DNA from 3 places in the Streptomyces sp. NPDC111606 genome. Region 3 is predicted to be linked to each of the others. Evidence: riboswitches for the same ligand, from Rfam matches in the RefSeq annotation. Region 3 holds a riboswitch; each other region holds the start of a gene.
What was found. Region 3 has a riboswitch for cyclic di-AMP ahead of ACZ7M7_RS19835 (C40 family peptidase). Riboswitches for the same ligand answer to the same signal wherever they lie in the genome.
Positions count from the first base shown of each region.

Region 1 (6,657 bases), on a different contig from region 3:
CCCGAGCGCGGTCCCCCGCCCCGCGACGACCATGCCTTCCTCGGCCAGCCGAAGGGCCTCCTCACCCTGTCCGGTCTTGAGGTCTGGGAACGCTTCTCGTTCCTCGGTATGCAGGCCATCCTCGTCCTGTACTTCGCCGACACGGTCACCCACGGCGGTACGGGCATGTCGGCCGGAACCGCGGCCTCCGTCTCCGCCGCGTACGGCACCCTCGCCCATCTGGTCCCGGTCGTCGGCGGCTGACTCGCCGACCGTGTCCTCGGCTCGTACCGGGCGGTGCTGTGGGGCGGCATCCTCATCGCCTGCGGCCATTACGCCATGGCGGTGCCGACCGCCGGCATGACCTGGGTGGGCCTCGGCCTGATCAGCGCAGGCACGGGGCTCCTCAAGCCCAACGTCGCCACCATGGTCGGCAAGCTCTACCGCACCGACGACGACCGCCGTGACGCCGGCTTCGCGCTCTCCTACATGGCGATCAACATCGGCGCCTTCGCGGGCCCGCTCATCACCGGCTGGCTCGGCGACGTCACCAAGCCCGCCCACTTCGGCCTCAACGGCGCGATCGCGGTGGCCGCGGGGCTCGCCGTGATGGCCGCGGCACGCCGGCTTCGCCGCACGATGCACCCGGTGCACCGACCTGACGGGGATACCGCTCATGCACATCCGTACGTCCTTCCCTACGAGACGACTCACCACGACATCCGCATCCCGCTCCCGGACGGGACCCTGCCGTACGCGCGCGTGTGGCGCCCCCTGACGGACGAGCCCGTACCGGCGCTCCTCGAGTACCTGCCGTACCGCCTGACCGACTGGACCGCACCCCGCGACCACCAGCGCCACCCCTGGTAGCCGGCCACGGTTACGCCTCCGTGCGCGTCGACATCCGCGGGCACGGCAGCAGCGAGGGCATGCCGACCGACGAGTACTCGGCGACGGAGCTCGCCGACGGGGGCGAGGTCGTCAACTGGCCGGCGGCCCAGCCCTGGTGCAATGGCCGGGTCGGCATGTTCGGCATCTCCTGGGGCGGCTTCAACTCCCTCCAGATCGCGGCCCTCGCGCCCGAACCGCTCAAGGCGATCGTCACGGTCTGCTCCGCGGACGATCGCTATGACAACGACGTGCACTACATGGGAGGTTCCGCCCTCGCCGTCGACATGCACGCCTGGGCCTCGACGATGCTGGCCTTCGTCGCCCGCCCGCCGGATCCGCTGTATGCCGGGGACACCTGGCGGGAGATGTGGCTCAAGCGGCTGGACGCCGTCGAACCGTTCCTGCACACCTGGCTCGGCCACCAGACGCGCAACGACTACTGGCGCCACGGCAGCGTCTGCGAGGACTACGGCGCGATCGACGCCGCCGTCCTGGCGGTGGGCCGCCGGCACGACCCGTACCGCGACACCGTCCTGCGCCTCGTCCAGCACCTGCCGGCGGATCGCGTGCGCGGCCTGATCGGCCCCTGGTCGCACCAGTACCCCGACACCGCGGCCTGCCGCCGGGCCCGGCGATCGACTTCCTCCAGGAGACGCTGCGCTGGTGGGACCACTGGCTGAAGGACGAGGACACGGGCGTCATGACCGAGCCCCTGCTGTGCTCGTACGTCAGTGACTCGCACCGCCCGGCCACGGTGTACCCCACGCTGCCCGGCCGCTGGGTCGGCGAGCCCGCCTGGCCCTCTCCGCACGTGCACGCGGTGACGTACGCCTTCCAGGGCGCCCCCGTCCTCGTCCGCTCCCGCATACACACCGGCATCGACGCCGGCCGCTTCTTCCCCTTCGGTAACGACGCCGACCTGCCGCCGGACCAGCGGGAAGAGGACGCGCGGTCCGCCTGCTTCGAGTTCGAAGTGGGCGAGGGGACCTGGGTGTTGGGGCGGCCGAAGGTGCGGCTGCGGCTGACGTCGGAGGTGCCGCGCGGGCAGGTCGTCGCCCGGCTCTGCGACGTGGCACCGGACGCCTCCTCGACCCTGGTCACGCGGGGCGTGCTGAACCTGTCGGCGCGCCACGGCCGGGACCGCACGGTGCCGTGGGAGCCGGGCGCGACCGAGGACGTGAACTTCGAGCTGAACGGCATCGGCCATGCCTTCCCGCCCGGCCACCGCATCCGCCTGGACGTCTCCTCCGCGTACTGGGCCGTGGATCTGGCCCCAGCCCGATTCGGCGGCGGGCTTCGAACTGGAACCGTCGGCAAGCTCGCTGGAACTTCCGGTATGCGCACGTGCGTTGGACGAATCGACTGACGGCACAGCCATCATTTTCGGGGAACCGGAGCAGGCGGAACCGCTCGGCGTGAACTCCCCCATCACGCTGGACGAGCCCCGCTCCGAGCGCCTCGTCGTGCGGGACGTGGCCAAGGCCGAGTGGCGCCTCAAGGTCGACCCCCGGTACAACGGCACGCGCGTGTACCCCGACGGCCTGGAGTTCACCGAGGACGCAGTGGAGACGTACACGATCAACGAGTGGGACCCCCTGTCGGCCCGCACCCGCTCGGACTGGTCGATCCGCCTGCACCGCCCGGAATGGGGTGGGACGCAACCGTGCGCACCCGCTCGGAGATCAGCTGCGACCGGCATGACTTCATCGCCTCCGACGAGGTGATCTGCATGGAGGGCGAAGAGGTACTTTTCCACCGGACATGGGAGAAACGGACTCCACGGACAGCCGGTTAAAGGCGAGTTGGATTCATTGCCCGATTTGCCGCTCTTGTGGAAGCCAGTGAGTTGGGTCACTTATGCCGATTCATGGAACCGTCCTGGCAAACCCACGTCTCCCCTTGCCCCCAGAGCAAGTTGAGGCTTGGCAACCGCAAAGGATCAAGCGCCCCATTCGCACCAGACCATGGTCAACCGGCCAACAGGTGACCACGGCACTTGTTCCGGACATGTGCTCTCGCATACGTTCCCGCTCAGTCGGGCGGACGCCTAATCCTGCCGCCGCCCGAGTCATCCACCCACGCAACTCACTCACGCACGGCAGGAGCGGGGGACCCAGGTAAGTCGCTGGACCGGACGCCTTGATGGCGCGCCGGACCGGCTCGGGGTGAAGTCGCGCCGCCGCACGGTGGCACGGCCGGGCATCTCCCGCCCGAACCCGACAGCTCACCTCGCAGGCGCCGGAGAGGAACAGCGCCATGCCCCGAGGCAAGCACCGCCGCCCCCGCACCAACCCGCTCACCCGGCACGTCATCGCAGCCGGCACCGGTACCGCCGCCCTCGCCATCCCGCTCCTGAGCGCGACCACCGCGAGCGCCGCACAGCCGGCCCAGTCCCCCACCGTCGCGCAGGCCGCTCCCCAGGCCGCCGTGAAGGCCAAGACCCTCGCGTACACCACGAAGAAGGGCGACACGCTCTACGGCATCGCCGACCGGTACGACGCGCAGGGCGGCTGGAAGCAGCTCTACAAGGACAACCGCAAGGCCGTCGGCGACGACCCCCGTCTGATCCACCCGGGCCTCGACCTGGAGGTCCGGGCGACGAAGAAGGCGAGCTCGCCGGGCAAGTCGGCCGACAAGGCGTCCGCGCCCGCCAAGAAGTCCAACGTCGCCAAGGCCACCCAGTCGTCCGTGAAGAATTACCCGAACAACCTGGACGGCTGGATCCGCAACGCACTGGACATAATGTCGCAAAACGGAATTCCGGGTTCTTACGAGGGCATTCACCGCAACATCATGCGCGAGTCGTCCGGCAACCCCCAGGCCATCAACAACTGGGACTCCAACGCCGTCGCGGGCACCCCGTCCAAGGGCCTCCTGCAGGTCATCGACCCGACCTTCGCGTCGTACCACGTGCCGGGGACGGTGTACGACCCCTACGACCCGGTCGCGAACATCACGGCCGCGTGCAACTACGCGGCCGCGCGTTACGGCTCGATCGACAACGTCAACGGTCCCTACTAGGCCCTGGCGCGGGAGCCTGGCCGCCGACGACATGCCCTACCGGGCGAAGTCGGCCAGGCTCCCCGCGAACAGCCTCTCGAGGACGACGGCGATGCCGTCGTCCTCGTTCGAGAGAGTGATCTCGTCGGCGACCGCCTTGAGTTCGGGATGCGCATTGGCCATCGCCACCCCGCGGGCGGCCCAGTCGAACATGGGGATGTCGTTGGGCATGTCCCCGAAGGCGATCGTCTCGCGAGCGCCGAGACCGAGATGCTCGGCGGCGAGCGCGAGACCGGTCGCCTTGGTGATGCCGCATGGCTGGAGTTCGACGGTCCCAGGCCCCGACATGGTGACCGTCGCGAGGGAGCCGACCACCGACCGCGCCGTCGCCGCCAACTCGTCGTCGGACAGGGTGGGATGGCGCAGCAGCACCTTACTGATCGGCTCACACCACAGGTCGTCGCGGTGCCGGACGCGTACGGCGGGCAGGGTGGGGTGCGGCATCAGGTACCCGGGCTCGATGAGCGTGAGCCCGTCCACGCCGTCCTGGTCGACGGCCGCGTACACCTGCCCCACCTCGGCCTCGATCTTGCCGAGCGCGGTCTCCGCCAGCTCCCGGTCCAGGGTGATGGACCACAGCAGACAGTCCGCTCCGGCGTCGTACAACTGCGCACCCTGTCCGCACACCGCGAGCCCCCGGCTGCCCAGGACGTCGAGGAGCGGGCGCACTCTGGGCGCAGGCCGCCCCGTCACGACGAGGTGCTGCGCACCGGCCGCCGCCGCCTGCGCGAGCGCATCGAGGGAACGATCGGAGAGCGTGTCGTCGCCTCGGAGCAGCGTCCCGTCCAGGTCAGTGGCGATGAGTGAATATGCGATGGGTCGGGCCATGATCAGAGAATACGGACAGGAGGCCCCATCGACTCGACTCGAACCGGACGGCTGCTGTGTTCACATGCGTTGACACCTGTTCCGGTTCCAGTTCTGACTCCGCGCGGGCAACTTCCTTTTGCTTGTGGCGATTTCACCCCCACGTGGTGCCTGCGGACTCCTGGACGGCACCGACCCCCCTCCTGTCGATGTGGCCGAGCGCGGCGACCTGCTGATTCGCCGACCCCCGCGACGCGAGTTCTGCACTGCCCAAGACCCTCGCCTCACCCGTAACGTGTGGCCCGACCACATGGCACGGAGCGTATGAGAGTGAGGCAGCACCCCATGCCCCCCTTCGATCTCCCCGAGGGCGACCCCTTCGGCACGCACAACCTTCCGTACGGCGTCTTCTCCCTTCCCGGCTCGGACTCCGCGCGACGGGTCGGCGTCCGGCTCGGCGACCACGTCCTCGACGCGGGCAAGGCGGCCTACGCACTCGGCTCGCCGTACGCCCCGCTGCTCGCCCAGGACTCCCTGAACGCGCTGCTCGCCGCGGGCCACACCACGTGGTCGGACGTACGGCGCGCACTGACGGCGTGGGTGACGGTGCCGGCGCACCAGGAGGCCATCGCGGACCTCCTCCACCCGCTGTCCTCAGTCACCCTGCACCTCCCCTTCGAGGTCGCGGACTACGTCGACTTCTACGCCTCCGAGAACCACGCCCGGAACGTCGGCCAGATCTTCCGCCCCGACGCCGAGGACTCCCTCACCCCCAACTGGAAGCACCTGCCGATCGGTTACCACGGCCGCTCCGGCACGGTCGTCGTCTCCGGCACGGACGTCGTACGACCGTCCGGCCAGCGCAAGGCTCCCGCCGATCCGGAGCCGGTCTTCGGCCCGTCGGTCCGCCTCGACATCGAGGCCGAGGTCGGCTTCGTGGTCGGCACGCCCTCGGAGATGGGCAGGCCGGTGGCGCTGGGCGACTTCCGTGAGCACGTCTTCGGCCTGTGCCTGCTCAACGACTGGTCGGCACGCGACGTCCAGGCCTGGGAGTACGTCCCCCTCGGCCCGTTCCTCGGCAAGTCCTTCACCACGTCGGTGTCGGCGTGGATCACCCCGCTGGACGCGCTGGAGGAAGCGCGGGTGGCACCGCCGGAGCGGACACACCCCCTGCTGCCGTACCTGGACGACTCCGGCCCCGACGCCGAGCCCGGCGGCTACGACCTGCGTATCTCCGTGGCCATCAACGGCCACGTCGTGTCCGAGCCCCCCTTCTCCACCATGTACTGGACGGCCGCCCAGCAGCTGGCCCACATGACCGTGAACGGCGCCTCCCTGCGCACCGGCGACCTGTACGGCTCGGGCACGGTGAGCGGCCCGACGGAGCGCGAGCGCGGCTCACTGCTGGAGCTGACCTGGAACGGCCGGGACCCTCTCGAACTCCCGGACGGCAAGCGGGCGTTCCTGGAGGACGGCGATGTGGTGACCCTGTCCGCCTGGGCCCCGGGCCCCGGTGGGGTTCGGGTCGGACTCGGGGAGGTGACGGGGCAGGTCGTGGCGTCGTGATCAGACGGGGCGGGGCGCAGTGACGCCGGGCATTCGGCGAGTCCTGCCCACTGACTCCTGCGATGGCCACCGTCATACTGGCTGGCGGTGGGAACCGAGCCGCAACCGGTGTTCGTAACCCACCGCCCCGTACTGCCGCCCCCGCACCTTCCCTGACCAGGATCCGGAGCCCTTGGCATGACCGTCTGCCTGCTCCTGTTGAGCATCGTCGCCCTGACGGCCGCCGTACCCGTCCCCCAGGCGCTGACCCGGGCCTCCTGGCCCGAACGGGAACCGGTGGTCGCGCTCTGGGTGTGGCAGTGCCTGGTCGCCACCGTCCTGCTGTGCTGCCTGACGGCCCTGGCGCTGGGCACC
Region 1 covers NZ_JBVKBY010000015.1:138,481-145,137, reverse strand. Annotated here, with positions in the region: partial or broken gene ACZ7M7_RS39805 (oligopeptide:H+ symporter) at 1-633, shown strand, start outside; partial or broken gene ACZ7M7_RS39800 (CocE/NonD family hydrolase) at 656-2,665, shown strand; cyclic di-AMP (ydaO/yuaA leader) riboswitch at 2,947-3,121, shown strand; gene ACZ7M7_RS39795 (transglycosylase SLT domain-containing protein) at 3,127-3,891, shown strand; gene ACZ7M7_RS39790 (HAD family hydrolase) at 3,928-4,758, opposite strand; gene fahA (fumarylacetoacetase) at 5,083-6,303, shown strand; gene ACZ7M7_RS39780 (M56 family metallopeptidase) at 6,481-6,657, shown strand, end outside.
Region 1: another riboswitch for cyclic di-AMP. It lies ahead of ACZ7M7_RS39795 (transglycosylase SLT domain-containing protein); the one in region 3 lies ahead of ACZ7M7_RS19835 (C40 family peptidase).

Region 2 (6,657 bases), on a different contig from region 3:
GGCCGCCGCCCGGTCCCAGCCGTCGGCGAGGATCGTGGAGGGGGCCGGGTAGACGCGGTCGTCGATCCAGGCCTGGGACGCGGCCAGTTGCCACAGCAGGAGGAGGAAGAGGGGGACGGCGAGCGCCAGCGACAGCTCCAGGGCGCGCCTGCGGCGGTGGGTGCGGGCCGGGTGCAGTTCCTGAGGGCCGGGGCGGCGGACCAGGACCGACTCGGCGGGCGGCTTCGCGAGTGTCGTCATGCCGGTACCGCCTCCTTGCGCAGCAGGTCCCACAACTCGCTCTTCAGCGCGGTGAACTCGGAGGTGGCGCGGATGTCGCCGGTGCGCGGGCGCGCGAACGGCGGGCGGTGCTCGGCGATGATCCGGCCCGGGCGGGCGGACATGACCAGTACCCGGTCGCCGAGGACGATCGCCTCCTCCAGGCTGTGGGTGATGAAGAGCGTGGTGGTCCGCAGCGACTGGGTGATGTCCAGGAGTTCGTCCTGGAGGATCGTGCGGAGCTGGGCGTCGAGCGCGGCGAATGGCTCGTCCATCAGCAGCAGTTCGGGCTCCACGGCCAGCGCCCGCGCGATCGCCACGCGCTGGCGCATGCCGCCGGAGAGGGCGGCCGGGTAGGCGGCCGCGAAGTCCGACAGGCCCATGCGGGCCAACCAATCGTCGGCACGGGCGTTCGCCTCGCGGCGCGGGACGCGTTGGACGTCCAGGCCGAAGCGGACGTTCGCGCGGACGGTCTTCCAGTCGTAGATGCCGTAGTCCTGGAAGATCATGGCGGCCGGGCGGCTGCTGGACGTACGGATCTCCAGGGTGCCCGTGCTCGGGCGGAGCAGGCCGGCGGCGATGCGCAGCAGGGTCGACTTGCCGCAGCCGGAGGGGCCCACGACACAGACGAACTCGCCGGGGGCGACGGTCAGATCGAGGGGGCCGAGAGCGTCGATCGTGTGGGGGGTTCGGCCGAAGGCGCGGGTGAGGTCACGTGCCTTGAGCGCGGTGCTCGGTGGATTCGACTGATTCTGCGGATACGGCTCTCCCACTTCGGTCTCCTCGCGGAGTGCGGAACGGACGTGTGGGTGATGCATGGGGGATGCCGTTGACCATATGACGACCCGTCAGATTCGGAAACCCGTCAGATTCAGAAACCCCGTCCGCTTCAAAAAGCGTGTGCGAGCGGGCAGCACAAAGCCCCGGCACTCACCGGTGCCGGGGCTCAGGGGGTGGCCGCTAGGCCTTGGTGCAGTTCGGGCAGAGGCCGCGGTACGTCACCTCGACGTCCGAGACCGTGAAGCCGAAGCGCTCGGAGTCGGGGAGGTCGGCCATCGGGTTGCCCGTCGGGTGGACGTCCCGGATGGAGCCGCACTGGGCGCAGACCAGGTGGTGGTGGGGCCGGTGGGCGTTCGGGTCGTACCGCTTCGCGCGCTTGTCGGTGGAGACCTCGAGCACCTCGCCGAGGGTGACCAGCTCGCCCAGCGTGTTGTAGACGGTCGCCCGGGAGATCTCGGGCAGCTTGGCGACGGCACGGGCGTGCACCTCGTCGGCCGTCAGGTGGACGTGATCGCCGGCGAGCACCTCGGCCACGACACGCCGCTGCGCGGTCATCCGCCATCCGCGTCCGCGCAGCCGTTCCAGAAGGTCACTCATGCAGAACACCTTAACAGCAGCAGGACCAGCTTCCGAATGGATGTGACTTTGGAGCATGGCTTGACTTAGATAAAGTCCAAGATAGGATCGAGATCGACTTTGGCTCATGGGGCAGGAGTGGCCGGAGTCGCTCGTACCAACGCAGGAGGCGCACGTGATCCAGGGACCGCTTACGACGGAGGCCGGTGCTCCGGTTGCCGACAACCAGAACAGCGAGACCGCGGGCGCCGGCGGCCCGGTCCTCGTCCAGGACCAGCTCCTGCTGGAGAAGCTCGCCCACTTCAACCGGGAGCGCATTCCGGAGCGGGTGGTGCACGCCCGCGGCGCCGGCGCCTACGGCACCTTCACGGTGACCGCCGATGTCACCCCGTACACGCGCGCCGCGTTCCTTTCCGAGGTCGGCAAGCGGACGGAGACGTTCCTGCGCTTCTCGACGGTGGCCGGCAGCCTGGGCGCGGCGGACGCCGTGCGCGACCCGCGCGGCTGGGCGCTGAAGTTCTACACCGAGGAGGGCAACTACGACCTCGTCGGCAACAACACCCCGGTGTTCTTCATCAAGGACGCCATCAAGTTCCCGGACTTCATCCACACCCAGAAGCGCGACCCGTACACGGGAAGCCAGGAGGCGGACAACGTCTGGGACTTCTGGAGTCTGTCGCCCGAGTCGACGCACCAGGTGACCTGGCTGTTCGGTGACCGCGGCATCCCGGCGTCGTACCGCCACATGAACGGCTACGGCTCGCACACCTATCAGTGGAGCAACGAGGCCGGCGAGGTCTTCTGGGTCAAGTACCACTTCAAGACCGACCAGGGGATCAGGAACCTCACCCAGGCCGAGGCGAACGGGCTCGCCGGTGAGGATCCCGACTCCCATCAGCGTGACCTGCGCCAGGCCATCGAGCGCGGTGAGTTCCCGAGCTGGACCGTGCAGGTGCAGATCATGCCGGCGGCGGACGCGGCGACGTACCGCTTCAACCCGTTCGACCTCACCAAGGTGTGGCCGCACGAGGACTACCCGCCGATCGAGATCGGCAGGCTGGAGCTCAACCGCAACCCGCAGAACGTCTTCGCCGAGGTCGAGCAGTCGATCTTCAGCCCCGCCCACTTTGTGCCGGGCATCGGCCCGTCCCCGGACAAGATGCTCCAGGGCCGCCTCTTCGCGTACGGCGACGCCCACCGCTACCGCGTCGGCATCAACGCCGACCACCTACCGGTGAACCGCCCGCACGCCACCGAGGCGCGCACCAACTCCCGCGACGGCTTCCTGTACGACGGTCGCCACGGCGGCGCGAAGAACTACGAGCCGAACAGCTTCGGCGGCCCGGCCCAGACCGGCCGTCCGCTGTGGCAGCCGTTCGCCGGCTTCACGGCCGGCACGGGTAACCACGAGGCGCCCGTGCACGCCGAGGACGACGACTTCGTGCAGGCGGGCAACCTCTACCGCCTGATGTCGGAGGACGAGAGGGAGCGCCTGATCGCCAACCTGGCAGGTGCCCTCGCGCAGGTCTCGCGCGAGGACATCACCGAGCGGGCGATCGGCAACTTCCGTCAGGCCGACGAGGACTTCGGCAAGCGGCTGGAGGCCGCGGTCCAGGCCCTGCGCGGCTGAAACGACAACCAGCACTGGACCGCTTGCCGTGGCCGGTGGGCCGGGCCCCTTCGGGGGTCCGGCCCATCCGGCGTCCTAGGCGGGCACGTGCTGCCGTGCGGGTGCCCAGCAGCGGATGATGTCGCGGACCGAGACGATGCCCACGGGTTCCTCGTGGTCCAGGACGATCAGATGCCGGAAGCCGCCGTGCGCCATGGCGCGGGCCGCCTCCTCCAGGGTCCATGACGGGGCCGCGAACACGACGTTGTTGGTGGTGTGGTCGTGGGCGCGCTCGGCGTCCGGGTTCTGTCCGAGGCCGACGGAGTTGAGGATGTCGCGTTCGGTGAGGATGCCGATACCGCCGGCATCGGGGTCGTGGACCACGGCCGCGCCGATCCGACGAGCGGACATCAGCGCGGCAGCCTGGCGAAGGGTGTGGGTGGGGCCGATGGTGAGGACCACGGTGCTCATGGCGTCACGTACGAGCATGGATGGAGCCACCTCCTGAAGTGCCCCCGCACCGTTTGTTCATTGTTTCACAAATTCACAAGTGGGGGGACTCTCAGAGTGACAGGTAAAGAGGGGGTCAACAAGGGGGCGCTCAGTAGCGCTCGTAGTGATCGACTGCCTTGGCATGGTGGGGAGTTGTACCTGCACTTGGCGGGGACCTGCGAGGTTGCAGTCGATGATGGTTGCCGTTTGTCGTCCTGGGCCGTTCTCGGACGGCCCACCGACGGCCCAGCTTCGTGGCGAGCGTGGTAGCGCCTTCCTTCGGAGTTCGCAAGGTCGGGTGGCTGTTACCGATCATGAAAAAGAGGTCTTGGTCTGGGGACCAAGACCTCTCACTACTACGAGCGCCCTTTCGCGGGGTTGCCGCCTAGGGGCCGCTCCGCTGTCGTCCCTGCTTGGTGGTGGGGACTAGTCAAAACTCTTGGCAGTAGGTACCGACTACGACTCCTTGCGGACGTACCTGATGACTCCGAAGATGAAGCCGGACAGCACGATCGTTGCCACTACGCCCGTGCTGATCGCCCCGTAGTACGAGGCGTGATCCATTGTCCTTCGGAGGACGCCAGCGGTGCCGCCACCGATGATCCCCACCAGGATGATGATCACAGCCTCGAACTTCCGGATCTTTTTTGATCCGTCGTCCCCGTTCCCGCCGCTGGAACCGGAACCAGCCCCCGAGGCCTGGGAGCCGTTCTGCGTTGCCGTCATGGCTTTCTCTGCCTTCGTCAGTCGCCTGTGAAGGATGACCTGTCGGATTCGGGCTGGCGAAGTTGCCCGGCCGTGGTGCCCACGGCTTCACCCCAAGGGCTGCTCGTCCCGACCGTGGCTTGGTCGTTCCAGCGACCCGTCATGCTGGGTCCCCCACTCCTGCCGTCTCCGTGTGATCGACTGAATCCGGGGCGACGGCAGGACTCGACGTCCGCCCCGGACCGCCCCGCCGTTCAGGTAGCGAGGCTGTCTCGTGGGATGGATAGTGACTCAGGTCTCAGCGAAACGCCCAACCGAAACAGGTGTTTGTGGCGATACTCACCAACGAAGTATTTGGTAGGACAATCTGACTAATCTGCCCTGGTCAAACGGATGTTGACACTCCGTCAGAGGTGCTGGTTGAGCTTGGCAGGTGGATGCGCGTAGATACTCCCGGAGGGTCTTCAGTGTGAGTCGTTGCCCGGGATATGGATGTACGCGACACTCATGGGCGGCTCCGGGCGCTCACCATGTCTTGGGGGCGATTGCGCCGGCGCAGCAGCAAGTCCTCTATGGAGGGCCAGTGCGGCAGCGCTGTGCCGAATCGAGCGCGAGCCCGGGCGGGTTGAGGACCACAACTGACCTCCAGGAGCGGCTCGGGTCACGAGGCGCGGCGGAAGACGGTGGCGGGGCCGATGATGCGGGGGCCGAACTTGTCGCGGACGCGGTCGATGGCCGCTTCGGCGATGAGTCGGCACTCGCGGGCTTCGTCGAAGGTGATCTGGGTTGCGACTTGGTCGGCGTCGATGAGGTCCTCGCCCTTGAGGGCCAGCGCAGTCAGGCGTCCGCGTTGCAGGCCGGCCGCGTCCATGAGCTGGTAGGCGATGAGGCGCAGGTCGTCGTCGTGTCCGGACGGTTCGGCGAGGCGACGGGTCTTCTCCCAGCGGCCGCCACCGGCGAACGTCAGTGTGAGGGTGAGCGCACGGGCCGCCTGGTCGCGGCCGCGCAGCAGTTGCCCGAGGCTCACAACGAGGTCGAGGAGGGCGGCGCGGGCGTCGGCGCCGTCCAGCGTGTGCTGGGCAAACCTCCACCGGACGGTCGCGGCCGCGGGCAGGGCGCGGGGGACGACGGGTCGGGGGTCGATGCCGCGGGCCCGGTCGGCGGCGGTGCGGCCGGCGCGGCCGCCCAGCAGTCGCTGCACCGTGGCCGGCGGCACGGCGGCGAGCAGGCCGACGCTGTGGATGCCGTAGTCGATCAGCGTTTCGGCCTGGCGGGGGCCGATGCCGTGCAGGGCGTCGACCGGCAGCGGGGCCAGCCACGCGCCGGCCTCGCCGGTTTCGACGGCCAGGACTCCGCCGGGCTGTGGGATCTGGGCGGAGGCGGTGGCCGCGACCGTGATCGAGGGGCCGATGCCGACCCTTACGTCGACACCCAGGCGCGAGAGGGAACGTACGCGCAGGACCTCGCCCAGTCGGTGCGTGTCCGTGCCGTAGTAGCGCAGCGCGCCCTTCAGTTCCACCAGGGCAGCCGTGGGCGGCAGCGCCTGCACGACCGGGGAGAACTCTGCGAGCAGCTCCAGGACCTGCCGGTAGGCCTCCTCCGGCAGCCGGTCCGGGCAGCGCACATGCATCACCGTCGACACCCGGGGAGCCGTTCCGTCTTTGGTCATCACCCTCACCTCCCACACCGCACGTTATCGAACGTAAAATCGAACACGCGAGGGTGACAGGCCGGATCGCGGGCATAGAATCAAAAATGTGTTCGACGATCTGCCGCCCGACCTGGAGCGGCTCCATACGCTGCGTGTCTGGCATGCCCTCTGGGTGGAGCGCATCGACCGCAAGATCGCAGCCGTTCAGCGGCGCCAGGCCGAAGAGGAGCACGGCCGGCGCAATCGGCCGGAGCGGCCGGACTGGATCGTCGAACTCGGCATCGGCGCCGACCGCACCCCCGTGCAGGTCCACGCCGGCGACTGCTACATCGCGGGCAAGCGGCGCCGCGCGGTCAGCCGCGACGAAGCCCGCCAGCTCCTCGTCGCAGGCCTCGAAGCGTGCACCCACTGCGACCCCGACACCCGGCTGCACATCCTCGACTTATCCCGGCTGCGCAGCGCAGGCCCTTCACGCCCGGCACGCAAGATCGAACAACCGCGGCATCCGGGGCGTATTCTTCGACCGCGGTGACGCATGACCGTCACCCGGAACAGGACCCACACGATGACCACACCCCCGCCCCGG
Region 2 covers NZ_JBVKBY010000002.1:584,901-591,557, forward strand. Annotated here, with positions in the region: gene ACZ7M7_RS10485 (ABC transporter permease) at 1-240, opposite strand, end outside; gene ACZ7M7_RS10490 (ABC transporter ATP-binding protein) at 237-1,031, opposite strand; gene ACZ7M7_RS10495 (Fur family transcriptional regulator) at 1,219-1,635, opposite strand; gene ACZ7M7_RS10500 (catalase) at 1,742-3,244, shown strand; gene ACZ7M7_RS10505 (CBS domain-containing protein) at 3,320-3,712, opposite strand; gene ACZ7M7_RS10510 (hypothetical protein) at 4,172-4,441, opposite strand; cyclic di-AMP (ydaO/yuaA leader) riboswitch at 4,449-4,585, opposite strand; gene ACZ7M7_RS10515 (DNA polymerase Y family protein) at 5,082-6,089, opposite strand; gene ACZ7M7_RS10520 (DUF6233 domain-containing protein) at 6,178-6,603, shown strand; gene ACZ7M7_RS10525 (hypothetical protein) at 6,637-6,657, shown strand, end outside.
Region 2: another riboswitch for cyclic di-AMP. It lies ahead of ACZ7M7_RS10510 (hypothetical protein); the one in region 3 lies ahead of ACZ7M7_RS19835 (C40 family peptidase).

Region 3 (6,657 bases):
GGACAGTGGAGACTTCGCAGCACGTCGCCCGTGAACTGGACGGCGTACTGGAGTACCTGGAGGATCCCGCCGCGACCATCGCCGGCATGGCGGAGGTGGCGAAGGACTCGCCGCTCCCTCTCGCCACCAACATGTGCGTGATCGCCTGGGAGCATCTGAGGCCGGCGATCGAGCAGAACGCGATCCAGGTGCTCCTCACCGACCACCACTACTGGGGCGGACTGCGCCGCACCCGTGAACTGGCCGCGGTCTGCGAGGTGTTCGGCATCGCCCTGTCGATGCACTCCAACTCGCACCTGGGCATCAGCCTCGCCGCGATGACCCACGTGGCGGCGGCCATCCCCAACCTCGACCACTCCTGCGACACGCACTACCCGTGGAACTCGGCCGACGACGTGATCGTGCCCGGCGCCCTGGAGCTGCGCGACGGCGCGGTCGCGGTCCCCACCGGCCCGGGTCTCGGCGTCGACCTCGACCACGACGCCCTGGACCGGCTGCACCGGCTGTACGTGGATTCCGAGATGCGCTCCCGCGACGACACCGGCTACATGAGGCGGATCCGGCCGGAGTACGAGAGCCGGCTGCCCCGTTGGTGAAGTAACGCTCACTCCCGTGCGAACGCCGCTACCGTGATCGCCCGGCTTCCGCGCGGGAGAAGGAGTGACGGTGGGCGCAGACAGGTCGACGGCCGTGTTGGTCACCGGAGGCAGCGGGTTCGTCGGCAGTCATCTGGTCAAACGGCTGCTGGAGCGCGGGTATCGGGTCCACGCCACGGTACGCAGCACGGCCGCCACGGCGAAGGTACGTCCCCTGCTGGAGATGCAGGAGGCACATCCGGGCCGTCTCCACCTGTTCGAGGCGGACCTGTTGGCCGAGGGCTCCTTCGACGAGGCGATGACCGGATGCGGGGTGGTGTTCCATGTGGCGTCGCCGTTCCTCATGCCGGAGAAGATCAAGGACGGCAGCAGGGACGTCGTCGACCCGGCCCTGCTCGGCACCCGCAATGTGCTGGCGGCCGTCGAGCGGACACCCACAATCGAAAGACTCGTCCTCACCTCGACCGTGGGTGCGATCTTCGGCGACTACGCCGACGTACTGGCCATGGACGACGCGGTGCTGTCGGAGCGCCACTTCAACACCACCAGCACGGTGGAGAACAACCCGTACCACTACGCGAAGACGGTCGCGGAACGCGCGGCGTGGGACGCGGAGGCAGCCCAGGGCCGCTGGCGGATGGTGTCGGTCAACCCCGGCCTGATCCTGGGCCCCTCCCTCACCCCCACCTCCGAGTCCGGCAGCCTCTTCCTGCTGGAGGAGCTGTTCAAGGGCTACTTCTTCTACGGCGCACCCGACTTCAGCTTCACCACGGTGGACGTGCGCGAGGTGGCCGACGCGCACATCGCGGCGGCCCGGAACCCGGACGCGAAGGGCCGCTACATCCTCGCCGCCCCGACCATGACGTCCTTCCAGGAGATGTCCCGCATGATCCGGGCCCGCCATCCCCGTGACCTGCGCCTCCCGCGCACCGCGCTGCCGCACTGGCCGGTTCACGTCCTGGGCCCGGCGTTCGGGCTGAGCCAGGACTACATCCGCAAGCACCTCGGCATCCGGTTCCAGGTGGACAACAGCCGCAGCATGAACGAGCTGGGCATTACCTACCGTCCGATCGAGCAGACGGTCCTCGATCATTACGAAGCGTGGCGAAGTCAGCGCGCCGCGAGATGAATCCGGTCTCCTTCTCACTCAGAGCGTCGAAGGTCACAAAAACGTATCGGACATTTCACATGTCAATCTTCACGCGGGGCTCACAAGTTGGTTAGGTTACGCATCGGACCGCACGACGACCTCCGGCGAACCCCGCCGGGACGCGCGGCCTCCGCCGAGTCCGGTGCGCACCCGCAAGGGTCCACTGGAGCCGGGGACCCAACCGAACTTGGGGTGAATCGGCCCAACCGCCCTTCGGGGCAGGGGCCGTAGGGCACACCTTCCGGAGACGACCGCCCGAACCCGTCAGCTAACTCGGTAGGCGGAGTACGGAAGGAGTACGTCACCCATGGCGCCGGAACGCACCGCGCGTCCGGGGGCACTGAGCCTCCCTGGCATGCGCAATTCCGCACTCGCGTCGGCAGCCCTGACCTCTGTGGCCCTGCTCGCCCAGACGGCCAACGCTGCCCCCTCTGCCGCGGACGAGGCGCCGAGCCGCGAGGAGGTCAGCCGGCGGGTCAGCTCCCTCTACGACCAGGCCGAGTCGGACACGGGGACCTTCAACGCCACCCGCGCGGCGGCGACGGGATCGCGGGCGCGCACCGACCGGCCGACGGACACCGCACGCCGGGCCGCCGCCACGCCCCGCGACGACGAGAGCAGGCGCAGCGACCCCGCGCTCGACAGCGTCGCGCGGCAGTGGTTCGACGCCGCCCGGGCGAAGGTGGGTCCGATTGTTCCGGCAGTGCTGCCGACCGACCGGATGCCCGACCGCCCCGCCGGGACGCGGTCCCAGCGCCCGGCGGACGGCCCCGATCAGGCGCGGGAGTCGTCGGGCCGCAGCGCCCTGGAGCTGCCCGCCGCGCCGGTCGCCGAGCTGACGTCCGGTGCGGCCACCCGGACGGCTGCCGTGGCCGAACTGACCGCCGGGCCCGTTGCCGCGCTTCCGGCCGCTTCGGAGGCGCTGCAGCAGACGACCGCCGGGAGCGCCCTCGCTCTGCCCGTCCCGGCCGCCGAACTCACGGCCGAGCCGCAGGAGCGGTCCGCTCTGCGCACGACCAAGGAGCAGAACCAGCGCAAGCTCGACCGGGCACGCGCCTTGTTGTCCGCGTACAGCGCGCGGCAGAGCGCGCCGCTCGCGGCGATCGAGGCGGCGCCGGTCACCGAAACCTGGAGTGCCACGCCGACCCAGGTACAGCCCTCGGCCGAGGCACAGCCCTCGGCCGACGCACAATGGCAGGCACTGCAGGCACAGGGGCCGAACGGCCTCACCACGGTCCCGGCCGGCACGACGGCCTGGGGCGCGCCGGCGCCCTGGACCACCACGCCGGACCCGCTCACCGACCCGCTCCCGACAGTCACCACGCCGGACCCCCTCACCGACCCGCTCCCGGTAGTCATCGCGAGCCAGGCCATTGCCACGGACCGGAACGCAACCGCAGGTCCGGCAACCACCGCTGCCGGACCTGCGATCGACCCGAACCCGGTCCTCGACACGAACCCGTCCCTCGACCCGATCGCCGCCCTCACGTCAACGGGCCCGCAGGACACCCGGGCCCTGCGCGCCCTGGACTTCGCCCACGCCCAGATCGGCAAGCCCTGCGTCTGGGGCACGACGGGCCCGGAGGCCTACGACGGAGCAGGCCTCACCCAGGCCGCCTGGAAGGCCGCGGGCATCGCCCTCCCCCGCACCGCACCGGAACAGGCGACCGCCGGCCGTGGCATCGCCGTCACCCACGCCGAGCCCGGTGACCTGGTCCTGTTCCATGCAGGCCACGTCGGCATCTGCTCCGGAACCGGCACGATGATCCACGCCCCCGGCCCGGGAACCTCCATACGCGAGGAGTCGATCTACTACGCAGGGGAGTCGGCGATCCACAGCGTGATCCGGCCCGCCTGAGCCGCCTGTCGGCCGCCGTCACGGGACGCGCGGGGCCGGCCCGCTCGTGCCCCGCACCACGAGCTTGGGATCCAACACGGCCTCGCGCGGCTCCAGTTCCGGCTTCTCCAGCCGCTCCACGGCGAACCGCACCGCGTACTCCGCCATCAGCACAGCGTCCTGACGGACCGTCGTCAGACCGATCGGCATCAGATGGGAGAGGTGACTGTCGTCGTAGCCGACGACGGACATGTCGCGCGGCACCTCGACGCCCGCGCGGGTCAGGGTCATCAACAAGCCCATGGCGCAGCGGTCGTTGCCCGCGAGGACCGCGGTGGGCAGGGGCAGGCCCCGGTCACGCTCGGCGACTAGCAGGCGGCCCGTGTCGATGCCCGAGTCCTCGGTGTGCGCGCCCGGGAGGACCCGCACCTCGGACTCCAGCCCGTGGCGGCGCATCGCGGCCCGGTAGGCGCGTCGCCGTTCGGCCGAGCCCGGGCCGCGCCCGCCGTCGATGTGCACGATCCGGCGGTGCCCCAGCTCCACGAGATGGTCCATGGCCTGCCGTACGCCCTTGCCCTCGGCGCTGTGCACGAAGTCCACGCGGGCGCCCAGGGCGCGACGGCCGACCGATACGGCCGCCGCTCGGTGGCCGAGTTCGTCGAGGTAGGCCGGCTCGGCGTCGGGGGCGAGCAGGATCAGCCCCTCGCAGCGGTGGCTGAGCAGCGCCTCGATCGCCTTGGCCTCGCTGCGGCCCGGGGTCGTCCCGGAGAGCAGGACGTCGTAGCCGAGCCGTTCGGCCTCGGGATAGATGCCCGCGATGAGGTCCGTGTGGAAGGTCTGGTGGACGATGAACATCACGCCGAGTGTGCGGCTTCGGCCGCGGGCGAGCAGCCTGGCCGCGTTGTCGGGGCGGTAGCCGATCTCGTCCGCTACCCGCAGGACCCGATCGCGGGTCTCCTGGCTAGCCCCCGGCTGGTTGCGGAAGATGATCGAGACGAGCGCCCGGGACACCCCGGCCTTCCCGGCGACGTCCGCCATCGTGGGCCGCTGCCTGCCCGATCCGTCCACCTGCGCACCCACCCTTCGCCGCCGCTCACCCTAGCCGGGCCTCGAAATCCCCCGGCAACAAGCTATTGACATGACATTCGGACCAGGCCATCGTACTCGCACTAGAGCGCGCTAGTAGAGCGCGGCAGATGACCCTGGACGCTCCACCGACGTCCGCACGCCTCCCCGAAGGACTTCTCATGGCAACGGCGCCAACTTCGCTCCGCACCACCGCGGGCAACCTGTGCCTGGGCTCGGCTCCCGACTCCTGGGGCGTCTGGTTCCCCGAGGACGAACACCAGGTCCCGTACCCCCGCTTCCTCGACGAGCTGGCGCGCGCCGGGTACGCGTGGCTGGAGCTCGGGCCGTACGACTACCTGCCCACCGATCCGGCCGTCCTCGCCGAGGAACTCGCGGTGCGCGGCCTCAAGGTCTCCGGCGGCACCGCCTTCGGCGCGCTGCACCGGCCCGAGGCCTGGGACGAGACGCTCGCGCACGTCCGGCGGGTCGCGGAGCTGACGGCCGCAGCGGGCGCCCATCACCTGGTCCTCATCCCGCCGATGTACCGGGACGAGAAGACCGGGGCGTTCACCGAGGCACCCGAGCTGAGCGCCGAGCAGTGGGCGGGCTTCGGCAAGGCCGCCGACCGGCTCGGCAGGCTACTGCTCGACGAGTACGACGTACGGCTCGTCGTCCATCCGCACGCCGACAGCCACATCCAGACCCAGCCGGAGATCGAGCGGCTGCTGAACGAGTCCGACGCCCGCTGGACGAACCTGTGTCTGGACACCAGTCACGTCGCCTATGGCGGCGGCGACAACCTCGATCTGATCCGGCGTTTCGGCGAGCGCGTCGGGTACGTCCACATCAAGCAGATGGACCCCGGCATCCTCGCCCAGGTCGCCGCGCAGGACCTGTCGTTCGGCGAGGCCGTCAGGCGCGGCGTGTGCGTCTCGCCGCCCGCGGGTGTGCCTAGGCCCGCCGACGTGCTGTCCGAACTGGCCCTGCTGGACGCCGAGTTGTTCGTGATCGTCGAGCAGGACTTGTACCCGTGCGCGCCCGAGGTGCCGCTGCCCATCGCCGTCAGCACCCGTGAGCACCTGGCCGGCTGCGGCCTGACGGGTACCCGGCGTCCGACGCTCACGACTCGCGCCCGGTGAGGAGAGAGCCCATGGAGCTGAAGGACGACACGAACCCGGTCCCCGCCCCCGTCACGGACGACGCCCCGCCGGCGGTGTCGCGCAGGCTGCGGCTCATCACCGTCATCGCCACCTTCGGCGGACTGCTCTTCGGCTACGACACCGGCGTCATCAACGGCGCTCTGCCGTACATGTCCGATGACCTCGGACTGACCGCGGTCACCGAGGGCATGGTGACCAGTTCGCTGCTGCTGGGTGCCGCGCTGGGCGCGGTGGTCGGCGGCCGGATGTCGGACGCGCGCGGACGGCGCCGTACGATCCTCGCCCTCGCGGTGCTGTTCTTCGTCGGTGCGCTGGCCTGCACGCTGGCACCGACGACCGCCGTGATGGTCGTCGCCCGGTTCGTGCTCGGCCTTGCGGTGGGCGGCGCCTCGGTGACCGTGCCCGTGTACCTCGCGGAGGTCTCCCCCGCCGAGCGGCGCGGCGCGCTGGTCACCCGTAACGAACTCATGATCGTCAGCGGGCAGTTGCTGGCGTTCACCTCCAATGCGGTCATCGCGCGGGTGGGCGGGGAGTCGGGCGGGGTGTGGCGCTGGATGCTGGTGATCGCCAGCGTCCCGGCCGTGGTGCTGTGGTTCGGCATGCTCGTGATGCCGGAGAGCCCGCGCTGGCTCGCCTCCCGGACCCGTTTCGGTGCGGCGCTGGAGGTCCTCAAGCAGGTCAGGTCCCAGCAGCGGGCCGAGGCCGAACTCGCCGAGGTGTCGGCGCTGGCCGTCAAGGAGGAGCGGGAAAAGCTCGGCGGCTGGCAGGACATGCGGGCCACCCCGTGGATCCGCAGGCTGATGTTCGTCGGCTTCGGCATCGCGATCGTGCAGCAGATCACCGGCG
Region 3 covers NZ_JBVKBY010000005.1:250,423-257,079, forward strand. Annotated here, with positions in the region: gene ACZ7M7_RS19825 (glucarate dehydratase family protein) at 1-596, shown strand, start outside; gene ACZ7M7_RS19830 (NAD-dependent epimerase/dehydratase family protein) at 667-1,725, shown strand; cyclic di-AMP (ydaO/yuaA leader) riboswitch at 1,868-2,045, shown strand; gene ACZ7M7_RS19835 (C40 family peptidase) at 2,102-3,604, shown strand; gene ACZ7M7_RS19840 (LacI family DNA-binding transcriptional regulator) at 3,623-4,621, opposite strand; gene ACZ7M7_RS19845 (sugar phosphate isomerase/epimerase family protein) at 4,831-5,790, shown strand; gene ACZ7M7_RS19850 (sugar porter family MFS transporter) at 5,802-6,657, shown strand, end outside.